One region of the Staphylococcus sp. M0911 genome, then DNA from elsewhere that is predicted to be linked to it. Evidence: riboswitches for the same ligand, from Rfam matches in the RefSeq annotation. Region 1 holds a riboswitch; the other holds the start of a gene.
The links. Region 1 has a riboswitch for FMN ahead of ssp1_RS06535 (ECF transporter S component). Riboswitches for the same ligand answer to the same signal wherever they lie in the genome.

Region 1 (7,688 bases):
TCATTAACAGAACAGTATATGCAATATGTTCACGCAATGAACCAATTAGAAATCAACGTAGCTAGTGAATACTTGGTTATGGCTTCAGAATTACTGATGATTAAAAGTAAATTATTGTTACCACAATCAGAGGAAGATGTCGATTTAGAAGAAGATCCACGTGAAGATTTAGTCGGTAGATTAATAGAATATCAAAACTACAAAGAGTACACTGAAATCTTAAATGAAATGAAAGTAGAACGTGATCACTATTACACTAAACATCCAACTGATTTATCACATATGGAAACAGATGAATCGTGGGATCCATCGAACACGACCGATTTAACCGAATTAATAGTTGCTTATCAACGTGTTAAAAACCGAGTAGAAATCAATAAACCTCATTCCGTAGAAATTAAGAAAGAAACATTTACCATACAACAAGCTACGGCACAAGTTACGGACAGATTAAAAACAAAAGCATCCTTTAATTTCTTTAGTCTGTTTACATTTACAGAACCTATAGAACAAGTGGTGACACACTTTCTAGCTATTTTAGAAATGTCCAAATCAGGGATTATTAATATTGAACAACATCAAAACTTTGATGACATTAATATATTAAGAGGAGTGAACTACGGCGTTGAATAAGCACGGCATATTAGAAGCATTGCTCTACACATCAGGAGACGAAGGTCTCGAAGTCAAACAATTAATCGAAATATTAGAAGTAAATGAAGATGAATTAGCAGAGTTAATTGACACTTATGAATCAAATGGTCTTATGATTCAACGATTCGGAACGACATGTGTTCTTACAACAAAAAAAGATGCCTCACAATACATCGAGGCATTAATCGAACAAAAATCTAAAATGAAATTATCACAGGCTGCAATGGAAACATTATCTATTATTGCGTATAATCAACCCTTAACTCGAAGTGATATCGAACTTATTAGAGGCATTAATTCTGATGGTGCAGTTAAAACCCTCATTGCAAGAGGCTTGGTAGAAGCTAAAGAAGTCCATCATTCACGTAGTCAACAATTAATCACGACAGACTTATTTTTAAATGTATTTGGTATAGAAAAATTAGAAGATTTACCAACCACTCAAGAAGATGAAGAAGAAATGGACGCATTCTTTAGTAACTTGGTAAATCAAAAGGGAGATACAAATGAGTAAAGAATTAGAAAGATTACAAAAAAGAATTGCAAGTAGTGGTTATACATCACGTCGTAAAGCAGAAACATTAATTACTGATGGCAAAGTAAAAGTTAACGGACATGTCGTCACTGAACTGGGTACAAAAGTTTCAAATTCAGATACTGTAGAAGTTGAAGGTATCAAATTAGAGCAAGAAGATAAAATTTATATTTTATTTAATAAACCTGCACAAGTAATTACAAGTGTATCGGATGATCGTGGCCGTAAAGTTGTGACTGATTACTTTAAAGATATCGAAACACGTATTTATCCTGTAGGTCGATTAGATTACGATACATCTGGATTATTATTATTAACGAATGATGGTGAATTCACTAATTTAATGACGCACCCTAGATACCATATTAAAAAGAAATATGTTGCTAAGCTTAAAGGATATTTAATGAGAGAAGAAGTTAAAGCTTTAGAAAAAGGAATCGAACTAGAAGATGGTTTCACGCAACCTGCTCAAGTAAAAGTGAAAAACCAAGACAAAGATAAAAATACGACGCTCGTTGAAATTACGATTAGTGAAGGTAGAAATAGACAAGTACGTCGTATGTTCGAACATTTTGGTCACCAAGTTAGTAAATTAACGCGTATCCAATTTGGTCCACTTGATTTAAAAGGCTTGAATGCAGGTGAAGGTCGTGTACTCACACCTCATGAAGTAAAAACGATTCGCCATTTAGCAGAAAATGGTAATGATTAAAATAAAACACTCATATTTTTAATATTTGAGATTTTTTTCACAAAGATTTCTTTAACACTAACTTAATGACTATTTCATATGCTATAATAACTAATGAAATGAACAGCATGTGTAGGAGGTAATTTAGTATTATGACGAATGAAATACTTATCGTTGATGACGAAGACAGAATCAGAAGATTACTTAAACTATACCTAGAAAGAGAATCTTTTGAAACACATGAAGCAAGAGATGGTAAAGAAGCTTATCAACTTGCTATGGAAAATGACTATGCGTGCATTCTTTTAGACTTAATGTTGCCAGAAATGGACGGTATCGAAGTAGCCACTCAATTAAGAGAGCATAAAGATACACCTATTATTATGCTCACTGCAAAAGGCGAAGAGACGAATCGTGTCGAAGGGTTTGAATCAGGTGCCGATGACTATATCGTTAAACCATTCTCTCCAAGAGAAGTCGTTTTAAGAGTCAAAGCATTATTAAGAAGAACGCAAACAACAACACCTGAACAAAGTGAACCTCATGCAAGAGACGTAATTGAGTTCAATCACTTAGTGATAGATAATGATGCGCATAGAGTATTAGCTGATAATGAACAGGTTAATTTAACACCAAAAGAATATGAACTATTAATTTATTTAGCTAAAACTCCTAATAAAGTATTTGATCGTGAACAATTATTAAAAGAAGTTTGGCATTATGAATTTTATGGCGATTTACGTACGGTGGATACGCACGTAAAAAGATTAAGAGAGAAACTCAACAAAGTATCGAGTGATGCAGCTCACATGATACAAACTGTTTGGGGCGTCGGTTATAAATTTGAGGTTAATACAAACGATGAACCGGCTAAATAGTGTAGTAATAAAACTGTGGTTAACTATAATTTTTATAGTAACGACAGTTTTAATTTTATTAAGTGCTGCCTTAATTACCTTTATTCAATATTACTATACACAAGAAGCGGAAGATTCCATTAAAGAAGACGCCAAACGCATAAGTAAATTGGTAGAAAACTCTACAAATCAAAACTTAGCCATCAAAAATAGCCAAACATTGATTGATAATCCCGGTGGATTAATTATCATGAAAAATACATCTACCGCATATCAACAAACCATTTCAACAGATAAACAAGCTATGCTCAAAGAAATTAAAAATAATAAAGATTTTAACCGTGTTTTCAAACATGGTGAGTCAATGACACGTAATGTCATGATTAAAGAACAGGGGAATTCACATCCGTATATATTAGTGGGTTATCCAATGAAAGCCGAGCCAGGAAGTCATACAGAATATAGCGGCGTCTTTATTTTTAAAGATTTAAAATCTATTGAAGATACCAATAATGCGATAACAATTATTATCTTAATTACCGCAATTATATTTTTAGCAGTGAGTACCATCTTTGCATTTTTCTTATCATCTAGAATTACTAAACCTTTAAGAGAGTTAAGAAATCAAGCACAAAAGGTATCACAAGGTGATTATTCACATATCACGTCAGTATCAACAAAAGATGAAATTGGAGAATTATCACGTGCATTTAATAATATGAGCTTTGAAATTCAAGAACATGTAGAAGCACTATCCACATCCAAAAATATACGTGATAGCTTAATTAACTCGATGGTTGAAGGTGTTATTGGTATTAATGAACAAAAGGATATTATTTTATCAAATAAAATGGCAGACCAAGTATTCCATACATTAGATGACAATGCTGTTGAATTAATAGAAAAACAAATTGAACAAACTTTCAATACTAAAGAAACGCAATTCCAAGAAATTGAAGCAAACACAAGGTATTATGTGATTATCATGAGTTATATTGACCGTATTCAAAACGATGGCAGAAGCGGTATTGTTGCTATTATACGTGATATGACAAATGAACATAACCTTGATCAAATGAAAAAAGACTTCATCGCAAATGTATCTCATGAATTACGAACACCGATTGCCTTATTACAAGGCTATACAGAATCTATTGTAGATGGTGTTGTAACTGAACCAGATGAGATACATGAATCACTAGCAATTGTCTTAGATGAATCTAAACGTCTGAACCGCTTAGTTAATGAATTATTAAACGTAGCACGTATGGATGCTGAAGGATTATCTGTTGAGAAAGAGTCACAACCAATCGCTGATCTGCTCAACAAAATGCGAATAAAATATCGTCAACAAGCGACTGATTTAGAACTTAATATGCAGTTTGAAGTAAGCAATCAACAACTATGGGACTACGATATGGATAGAATGGATCAAGTATTAACCAATTTAATCGATAACGCATCAAGATATACACAACCTGGAGATACCATTTCGGTAAAAACTGATGAAGATGATAGAACTCATATTTTAAGCATCGCTGATACTGGTACTGGAATTGCTCCTGAACATTTACAACAAGTCTTCGATCGTTTCTATAAAGTAGATGCGTCAAGAAAAAGGGGTAAACAAGGTACTGGATTAGGCTTATTCATCTGTAAAATGATTATAGAAGAACATGGCGGTACGATTGAAGTAGAAAGTCAAGTGGGTAAAGGAACAACCTTTATCATTAAATTACCAAAATAAACATTTTAAAACCTGTTAGAGTCAAATAATGGCTCTAACAGTTTTTTTATTTATTATGAAATCTATAGTTTGTTAAACAACTTGATTATTTTTATGACATCTTATATCTATATAAATATATCGGAGCAAACTCATTGTACATAACAGAGTTATCATGTATGATATATTTAAATTAAAAATATAGTTAATTCATCTTCGGGGTCGGGTGTAATTCCCAACCGGCAGTAAATTAAGCCTGCGACGTAAAATGTCTCATTTTACCTGATTCAGTGAAACTCTGAAGCCGACAGTATAGTCTGGATGGGAGAAGATGGAGGTTTTTTTGTTGTGCAAATTTCCTCCTTTTCTAGCAAGATGAATGGAAGGAGAAAATAATATATGCAACACAATCAAAATAGACGTCTAATCTTTATAAGTATGCTAAGTGCAGTGGCTTTCGTACTTACCTTTATTAAATTCCCATTGCCATTTTTACCACCATACTTAACGTTGGACTTTAGTGATGTACCTACATTACTTGCCACATTTTTATTAGGACCAATTGCAGGGCTAATAGTAGCTTTTATTAAGAATTTACTCAATTTCTTTTTCAATATGGGTGATCCTGTAGGACCATTAGCGAACTTTTTAGCAATTGCCAGTTTCTTATTAACTGCATATTATATTTATAGAAACAAACGCAATAAAAAGTCATTATTAACCGGTCTTGTTTTAGGTACAGTTGTCATGACCGTCGTATTAAGTATTTTAAATTATTTTGTACTGTTACCACTCTACGGTATGATATTTAACTTAGGTGACATTGTTCATAATCTTAAAGTAATTATTGTTTCAGGTATCATACCTTTTAATATTATTAAAGGTATTATCATTTCAATCATCTTTTACTTTATATTCAATAGAATTAAAAATAACATTCACATATAAATAACTAGCGCCCTTACACATGATGTGCAAGGGCGCTTTTAATATAATATATTATTCAAATTTAAGTGCGTCACCATCAAATGGTTCGTCTTCAATTTTGATTGAATCTGTTGGACAACCTTCTAGTGCATCTTCCATATCTTCATATAACTCTTCTGGCACCTCTGCAGTACCTTGGTTATCATCAAGGATTACGAAAGCAATACCTTCGTCGTCATAATCATAGATATCTGGAGCTGCTGCACCACATGCACCGCATGCTATACAAGTATCCATATCAACGATTGTATATTTAGCCAATTTCATTCGCCTCCTTTAAAAAAAATGCTACACTAGTAATAACAATACTACTATTGTAGACATCGATAGTATCATTTTCAATATATTCGTTTTATAGAGTGAGGGTTTATCTTGTATCAAATTATCAATCATGCGTATCAACACGCATTCAACTACAAAACAAATAAAAGTATTTATAATATTTTAACAGGAAAAAAATCCCATCAAACTTTTTTTGACGCAAGTAGTCAACAACTTTTGTCATTATATCATAGTTTACCGAGATTAAAATATCCGTCTTTTGAGCGATATTTAAATGAATTGAATGATGAGGAACCAAAAGTAAATATCAAAACGCATCCAAGATGTACATATGATAGTCTTATTAATACATTCAACTGTATCCAATTGCTCATTCAAACGGTATCACAAAGCATACACAACGATTTTAGATTCGTTCCTATAACGCAACAAACATATATTCAACAACGTGTTAAACATATTTATCAACACATTAAAGTTAATGATTTAGAATCAAAATTCATCACAGAAATAGAACAATTATTTGAAGACATCGCTAGCAAACATGAACATGTGTATTTACACTATTATTTACAAGGCTATGATGAGGCGATGTATACTAGACAACAAGTCAGTTTAATAGAATCGAAGTCTCAACAAGAATTATTTGAAATAGAAATGAACCAATTGGTCGATGTCATGTTTGAAATTGAAGATATACAAAAGCACCCTATATTAAATCAAACGATTATACGACCAACATTGCTCAATAAAACGAAATTAACCTTACATCAATTAGAACAAGGACACTCGATACACGACATCTCAACAATTCAAAATGTTAAATTAAATACGATTGAAGATCATCTTTTAGAGTTATTTATCAAAGGTTATATCAATGATTATGATACATATCTAGACATCAAAAGCATTCAACCCTTTATCGATTATTATAAAGGTCATATTGGAATAAAATTACGTGAGTATAAGCAGCAATTTGATACATTAACTTATTTTCAAATTAAATTGATGATTGTTGGTATTGAAAGGGGAGACTTAGTTGCTTCAACAGAAACTTAAAGATTGGTTTGGATTTGATTCCTTCAAACCTGGCCAAGAGGACATCATTTCCAGTGTATTAGACCAAAAGCATACGCTAGGTATTTTACCAACGGGTAGTGGCAAAAGCCTTTGTTATCAATTACCTACTTATATATTAGAAAAGCCAACACTTGTTATTTCACCATTAATTTCTCTCATGGACGATCAGGTCATGCAAATGAAATTAAATGGTGAACACGCGGTTTGTTGTATTCATTCAGGTATGGACAATACGGAAAAACGTCAAAACCTAAGTAACATTCGTCAGAGTAAATTTATCTATTTAAGTCCGGAATTTATATTACAACCTCAAAACTTTAAACTTATTGCCAATATAGATTTTGGTTTAATAGTTCTTGATGAAGCACATTGTTTGTCTGAATGGGGCTATGATTTCAGACCACATTATGCTTTAATTGGAAAAATAACTACATCCTTTAAATCAGCTACAATTCTAGCATTAACAGCTACGGCACCACCACATTTAGAAAGCGATTTAAATGAAATGCTTAATGTTACTTTCAATACCATTAAAACAAGTATGAATCGTATAAATATTTCATTAAAACATCTTAACTTTGGCTCTGACGAAGAAAAAATAGATTGGTTGTTACCACAACTTAATGAAACTGGGCCCACTATTATATATGTATCTTCAAAAAAATTATGTTTAACATTAGCGCAACTTATTTATGACTCAGGTTTTTTAACAGGGATATATCATGGTGATTTGAGTTATCAAGAAAGACAGACAGTACAACAACAATTTTTAAACAATGATATTCCAATCATAGTTGCAACAAGTGCATTTGGTATGGGCATAAATAAAAAAGACATACGCACAGTGATTCATTTTCATTTGTCATCAAGTCCTTC
Region 2 (7,688 bases), 280 kb from region 1:
TCACAAATTTTAAAGGATTAAATTGTTCAAGATTAGGATATATATATGAGTAAATATGAAAATATAATTTTTGATAATGAGCGAACTTAAAAATGACTACACTTATAAAGTTCATCACGGAAATAGATTGTAGAAAGAGGATGATTTAATCATGCGAGTAGCTATAATAGGAATGGGCACAGCAGGTGTGAGTGTTTTACGTCAACTAGTCAAACACGACCATTTTGAAAAATTAAAAGTAGATGTGTATGATGACCGCAATAATATGGGACAGGGTGTTCCATTTCAAAATGATAGTAGTGAGTTACTCATTAATATGCCATCTAAAAAGATGAGCTTAAATTTAGATGATGATGAAGAGTTTTGGAAATGGTATCAACATCAACAAGTATTTGATTTCGATAATCCTACATACTTACCACGTTTTGTATTTGGACATTATATGAAATCATACTTATCCAAATTCGATGAGCAATATGAAAATATTACTATTATCAATCATAAAGTACACGAGATTTTTACAACATCGAAAGTGGATGAAACGAATTTAAAATATTATGTATGTACCTCAGATGATATGAAAGAATGGCGAGAATACGATTACTTATTCTTAACATTTGGTACATTTGCCTATCACGATCCATATCATTTAAAAGGTATAAAAGGGTTTAAACCGACACCTTATCCTACATACAATTCATTAGATGATGTAAATGAAGATGATAGAATTGCCATTCTTGGAACTGGTCTCGCTAGTCTAGATGTCATTCGATATGTGACTGCACATCACCCTAGATTACCTATTTTAATGACAAGTCGATCAGCCAATTTACCAAGTGTAAGAGGTCAAATGGTAGATATAGAATTTACACATTTAACAAAACAAAAATTTAATGATTTACAGGCACAAAATTATGGAAATGTACCTTTAGATGTTGCAGTAGATTTATTTTTAAAAGAATGTAGCGACTACGGTATAGATTTTGAAAAACTTATCAATAGAAGAACTTGTAATCATATTAATGATTTAAAATTTGATTTAGAACATGAAAAGGAAATGGGAATATTCCAAAGTATAATTGAATATTTAAAGGAAAATTTAAATTGGATATGGAATAGCTTTAGCTTTGAAGATCAACAACAATTCCAAAAGAAATATACTAAAATAATTCAACTTAATTCTAATCCAATGCCTCCTAGAACTGCGAAATTACTTATTGAATTATTAGAACAAGAGGCATTGATTATCCGTAAAAATTTAAAAAATGTTTATCATGAGGACGGATTATTCCATTTACAATATGAAAATGAGAATGACATTGAAGATTTTAATGTAGTCATTAATGCAACTGGATCTAAAAATCATTTATCTGAGTTAGATGAAGATGACCAATTAATTCTTAATTTAGAAAATAGGCAAATTGTACAAGCACATCCTTTAGGCGGTATACAAATTATTCCTGAAACGAACCAAGTTATTAGTCCGAGGTTTGGTACTTTAACTAATGTGATAGCGATTGGACAAATGACAAATGGCGTCAATAAACTTAGAAACGGTGTTAAAATGATTGTTAACCAAGTGGCTAATGCGGTGGATAGATTATATGACACGCAACAAGACTTTGAAAATATCAAAGAAGAAAGCTAAAAGCGTTAAGTAATTATATCTGGGCGTATTTTAAATCTATATTTTATTTAAAAGATAAACAAAATCCGATGATTTAATTTAAAAGTATTACTTTAATTAAGTACAATGTATAGTAATTGTATTTTTGAAAAAGGTGTAGTATGATTTGAATTGTAGTAAATTAGACTACAATACTCAATTAACCTTTAACAATTTCATATAAAATTCTTTCGGGGCAGGGTGGAATTCCCAACCGGCAGTGATATGAGCCTGCGACCTGCTAACATTTGTTAGTGGCTGATCTAGTGAAATTCTAGAGCCGACAGTTAAAGTCTGGATGGGAGAAAGAATGACGTTTATCGACATTAACATATATTTGTATAAGTATGTGTATTAATAAGTATGTTTATATTTTTAGATATAAATATGCTTATTTGAAGATATATGATTCGCCTTATGCCTTGAAATATACAATTTCATTGGTGTAAGGCTTTTTAATTTTAGAGGTGATATTTTGAGTAAATTTATGAATTATGCTATACAACTTGCACAAATGGTTGATGGACAAACAGGTGTTAATCCTCCAGTGGGTTCAGTTGTTGTCAAAGACGGAAGAATAGTTGGTATTGGTGCACACTTACGAAAAGGTGATAAACATGCTGAAGTTCAAGCTTTAGACATGGCACAATCAGAAGCCAATGGTGCTACCATTTATGTGTCATTAGAGCCATGTACACACCATGGTTCAACACCACCATGTGTAGATAAAATCATTGAAGCTGGTATTCACAAAGTCATCTATGCTGTTAAAGATACTACCCTTATTTCAAAAGGCGATGACATTTTTAAAAATGCAGGCATCGAAGTTGAATTTCAATATAATGCCGTTGCAGCGCAACTTTATCAAGATTTCTTCACTGCAAAAAGAAATGGTATTCCCGAATTAACGGTTAAAGTTTCAGCTAGTTTAGATGGCAAACAAGCTACCGATGATGGCGAGAGTAAGTGGATTACTAATAAAGAAGTAAAAAAAGACGTCTATCAATTACGTCATAGTCACGATGCAGTATTGACTGGACGTAAAACAGTAGAAGCTGACGATCCATTATACACGACAAGGATAGCTGCTGGGAAACATCCAATTCGAGTCATACTTAGTAAGAGTGGCAAATTAGACTTTAATCAACAACTATTCCATGATTATGCATCTCCTATTTGGATTTATACAGAAAATAAAAATTTAAAAGTAGACAATAGTAATGTAACTATTATTTATATGGAACAATGCGATATTAAATCTATTTTGAAAGATTTATATCAAAAAGGTATCGGGAAACTGTTAGTCGAAGCAGGTCCCGAAATTACTTCAGAATTTCTCCAATCTGATCACTTAGATCACCTTGTACTTTATTTTGCCCCGAAAATAATAGGTGGTTCTGGTAAGTATCAATTTTTCCAAACTGACCAGATAGTGTCTTTACCAGATACAACTCAATTTGAAATTGTTAATTCCACGTTAATTCAACAAAATATTAAATTAGTTTTGAGAAAGAAGTGATTGCAAATGTTTACAGGCATCATCGAAGAAATAGGAACGGTTCAAGAGGTTCGTAATCAAAATTCAGTTCGAACATTAGTAATTACTGCTGAAAAAATATTAGAAGATATGCATATTGGTGATTCAATTAGTGTAAATGGTGCGTGTTTAACTGTCATTGATTTCGATGACCAAACATTTTCAGTGCAAGTCATTAAAGGCACAGAAAATAAAACCTACCTCTCAGATGTACAACGCCATACGAAAGTTAATTTAGAAAGAGCAATGAGTGGTAACGGCAGGTTTGGCGGTCATTTTGTGTTAGGTCATGTTGATGATTTAGGAACAATATCTAAAATTAATGAATCTGCCAATTCAATGATTATCCAAATAAAAGCATCCAAAACACTACTTAATCAAATGGTTAAGCAAGGATCGATAACGGTAGATGGTACAAGTTTGACGATTTTCGATCTTCATTCGGATGCTTTTGATATTCATTTGATTCCTGAAACAAGACGTTCCACAATCTTATCAAGTAAAAAAGTGGGCGATAACGTACATCTAGAATCAGATGTGTTATTCAAATATGTTGAAAATATCTTAAATCAAAATCAATCAAGTTTAACAGAAGAAAAACTAAAAGCATTTGGTTTTTAGGGGAGGCAATAAACATGAAATTCGACAGTATTGAATTAGCCTTAGATGCTTTAAAACAAGGTGAAAGTATTATTGTAGTTGATGATGAAGATAGAGAAAATGAAGGCGATCTAATAGCAATAACTGAATGGATGAAAGACGATACGATTAATTTCATGGCTAAAGAAGGTCGTGGGTTAATTTGTACACCTATCAGTTCAAGCATTAGTGAACAACTAGATCTCCATCCAATGGAATCAAATAACTCAGATGTGTTTGGCACTAATTTTACTGTAAGTATCGATCATAAGAATACAACAACCGGTATCAGTGCGAACGAGAGAACACTAACTGCTAGAGCACTGATTGATCAACATGCGAAAGCTTCAGATTTTAACCGACCAGGCCATTTATTTCCTTTAATTGCTAAAGATAATGGTGTGTTAGAAAGAAATGGTCATACCGAAGCGGCAATAGATCTTGCTAAATTAACAGGTGCTAAACCAGCAGGTGTGATTTGTGAAATTATGAATGATGATGGGTCTATGGCTAAAGGTGAAGATCTCCAAGCATTCAAAGATAAACATCAATTAGTTATGATTACGATTGAAAGTTTAATAGAATATCGTCAAGTTAACGAATCACATGTAAAACTCAATGCAAAAGTAAAAATGCCAACAGACTTTGGTACATTTGATATGTATGGTTTTACAACTGATTATAGTGAAGAAGAAATCGTCGTTATAACTAAAGGTGATATTAGATCACATGAAAATGTACGAATCCATTCTGCATGCCTTACGGGTGATATTTTCCATAGCCAACGATGTGATTGTGGTGCTCAATTAGAAGCTTCGATGAATTATATAGAACAACACGGTGGAATGATTATCTATTTACCTCAAGAAGGTCGTGGCATAGGACTCATGAATAAATTACGTGCCTATGAATTAATTGAAAAAGGTTATGATACCGTTACAGCAAATTTAGCGTTAGGATTCGATGAAGATTTACGAGATTATAATATCGCTGCACAAATTCTTAAATATTTTGCTATTGAAAAGGTTAACTTATTAAGTAATAATCCGAAGAAATTTGAAGGATTAAAAGAATATGGTATTAATATCCAAAAACGTATAGAAGTGATTGTACCTGAAACACAATATAATCATGACTATATGACAACCAAAAAAGAAAAAATGGGACATTTAATTTAGGAGGATAATAAAATGAATTTTGAAGGAAAATTAGTTGGTAAAGATTTAAAAGTCGCTATTGTGGTTAGTAGATTTAATGATTTTATTACTGGACGTTTGTTAGAGGGTGCTAAGGATACTTTTATTCGTCACGATGTTGACGAAAACAATATTGATGTTGCTTATGTACCTGGTGCTTTTGAAATTCCTATGGTAGCTAGAAAGTTAGCTCAAACAGGTAAATATGATGCAGTAGTTACTTTAGGATGTGTCATAAGAGGGGCTACGTCTCATTATGATTATGTATGTAATGAAGTTGCAAAAGGCGTATCCAAAGCTAATGAATCTACAGATGTTCCTGTTATCTTCGGTATCTTAACTACGGAAAGTATCGAGCAAGCAGTTGAACGTGCAGGAACTAAAGCAGGTAATAAAGGTTCTGAAGCAGCAGTAAGTGCCATTGAAATGGCTAATTTAATGAAACAATTTTAAATAAAGGAAGTGGGACAGAAATAATAAAGAACCACTAATCATTTATTATGTAGTGGTTCTTACGCATTAGCTACAGCTAATGTGTACTTTAAAATAGGAATACATGAGTGAAACTCATGCATAAGAAATACTAATTTCTAAAGAAATAGAATGACTTTACAGTCAACTACTGCCTAAATATGAATATAACTTGAAATATATTTATGTTCTAAACTGATAGACTGCCTACAAAATTAATATTTTGTGGGCAGTTTTTGATGCTAAATTTATTTACGTAAGTACTTCGTAGATAACCCTACAAGAGAAAAAACACTTATACCAATAGCTGAGAAAATACCGACTTTTTTCAATGTTTCTGGTGTGGCAAATTCTTTTACTGCTAAAGATAAATTTTGTGGGCGTTCTGCTAATCTTCTCATAAAGTATGCAAACCAGTCATCTCCATAAGGGACATATACTGTGAAATGATAGCCCTCATTAGCAATAGATTGCGCTAATTCTGAACGGAAACCATATAGCATTTGGAACTCCATTTGGTCTTTTTCGATATGATTTTCTTTCATGAATTGTTTCACATGATTAATAATATTATGATCATGCGTTGCAATTGAAGTAAAATTACGTGCATTTAATAGTCTTTTTTCAATTATTTTAATATAATTTGCGTCAATCTCTTCTTTAGTTTGGTACGCAATAGAGGCATCCTCTTTATATGCACCTTTAACGAGTCTTAAACGTAATTCAGGGTATTTATCAATCAGTTTTTCAGCATCATATAGATATGCTTGAATCACTGTTCCCACATTCTTGAATTCTCCCTTTAATCGATCTAACACTTCAATAATTTGTTGTAAGCTATCATACTTTTCGGTATCTATATTGATATGCATATTGCCATATTCATTAGCTTTAAGTAAAATCTCTCTCAAATTTTGATATGCAAGTTCTAAGTCAAACTCACTACCTAATAAACTTAATTTAACTGACATATGTGCATCAACTTGGTATTGGTTTATGGCTTCCATAATTTCTAGTATTTCTTGTTTAGCTTGTTGACTTTCTTGCTCTGTCGTCACAAATTCCCCTAAGTTATCTACGGTAACTGAAATTTTGTTTTCGTTTAAATATTCAATTGTTTCTATCAATTGTGGAATTGTGTTACCGGCTACTACTTTGTTGGCGCCAAGTCTTGGACCCACTTGTTTTGCAGCATTATTTAAATAACTATTATTAGACAAAGCTATAAATACATTTTTGAAAACTCCCATCGTACATACCTCCATAACCAAATATCATTGGTACTTTTAAAATAGTGTATCATGAAACATATTTTCAAGAAAGCGTTTACATAAAGAATTTAATAATGTTTTTAGTAAAATTACATGATTGAAGATAGAAAAATACTAAGCGTTTAAGTTAATAGATTAAAATGGCAATTAATTATAATGTTTTGCTATAATTATGCTATTGAAGATTATTGAAAAAGGGGCAATTTAAGAATGTGGAAGTGGGAAACTGAAAATGACGCAAAAGGCGTTGTTGTCATTGCTCATAATATATTAGAACATACTGGTCGTTATGCATATGTTATTACGATGTTAAGAAGAAATGGTTATCATGTCATTATGGGTGATTTACCTGGACAGGGCCAAACTTCTAGAGCTAATAAAGGTCAAATTGAAGATTTTAATGAATATCATGAGAATATATTAGAATGGATTAAAATTGCTAACGAGTATAAGATTCCAACGTTTGTACTAGGTGTAGGTTTAGGTGGTTTAATTTTAATTAACTTATTAGAGCGAGTAGAATTACCTGTAGAAGGTTTAATGCTTATTTCACCACTATTAGAATTTAAACAATCTGGTAAAGATAGAAAGAATAAATTACTTTCTAATGTTGGTAAAGTATCTAAAGATGCTCGCTTTAAAATTGGTATCACTGCTCAAGACCTAACACGTAATGAAGAAGTAATTGAAGATACAGTAAATGATGGATTAATGTTGAAGAAAGTGACATATCATTGGTATAACCTTATTAATGAAATGATGAAAGAGACAATGGAGCATATCAAGGATATTAAGCCGTTACCAACTTTAATTATGACAGGTAGTGAAGATATCATTTCAGAAATCAATGCGACTGAAACGTTTAAAGATAAATTAGTAACGAATGAGTTATATTATAAAGTATGGAA

Region 2: linked by a shared signal. The riboswitch ahead of ribD (bifunctional diaminohydroxyphosphoribosylaminopyrimidine deaminase/5-amino-6-(5-phosphoribosylamino)uracil reductase RibD) and the one ahead of ssp1_RS06535 (ECF transporter S component) in region 1 are both predicted to bind FMN.

The regions. Positions count from the first base shown of each region.
Region 1 covers NZ_CP022881.1:1,314,432-1,322,119, forward strand. Annotated here, with positions in the region: gene ssp1_RS06510 (segregation and condensation protein A) at 1-633, shown strand, start outside; gene scpB (SMC-Scp complex subunit ScpB) at 626-1,168, shown strand; gene ssp1_RS06520 (pseudouridine synthase) at 1,161-1,901, shown strand; gene ssp1_RS06525 (response regulator transcription factor) at 2,033-2,758, shown strand; gene ssp1_RS06530 (ATP-binding protein) at 2,742-4,484, shown strand; FMN riboswitch at 4,672-4,800, shown strand; gene ssp1_RS06535 (ECF transporter S component) at 4,863-5,411, shown strand; gene ssp1_RS06540 (ferredoxin) at 5,463-5,711, opposite strand; gene ssp1_RS06545 (YpbB family protein) at 5,823-6,791, shown strand; gene ssp1_RS06550 (RecQ family ATP-dependent DNA helicase) at 6,772-7,688, shown strand, end outside.
Region 2 covers NZ_CP022881.1:1,032,034-1,039,721, forward strand. Annotated here, with positions in the region: gene ssp1_RS05200 (FAD/NAD(P)-binding protein) at 152-1,648, shown strand; FMN riboswitch at 1,850-1,980, shown strand; gene ribD (bifunctional diaminohydroxyphosphoribosylaminopyrimidine deaminase/5-amino-6-(5-phosphoribosylamino)uracil reductase RibD) at 2,142-3,185, shown strand; gene ribE (riboflavin synthase) at 3,192-3,824, shown strand; gene ssp1_RS05215 (bifunctional 3,4-dihydroxy-2-butanone-4-phosphate synthase/GTP cyclohydrolase II) at 3,839-5,020, shown strand; gene ribH (6,7-dimethyl-8-ribityllumazine synthase) at 5,033-5,491, shown strand; gene ssp1_RS05225 (proline dehydrogenase family protein) at 5,758-6,759, opposite strand; gene ssp1_RS05230 (alpha/beta fold hydrolase) at 6,991-7,688, shown strand, end outside.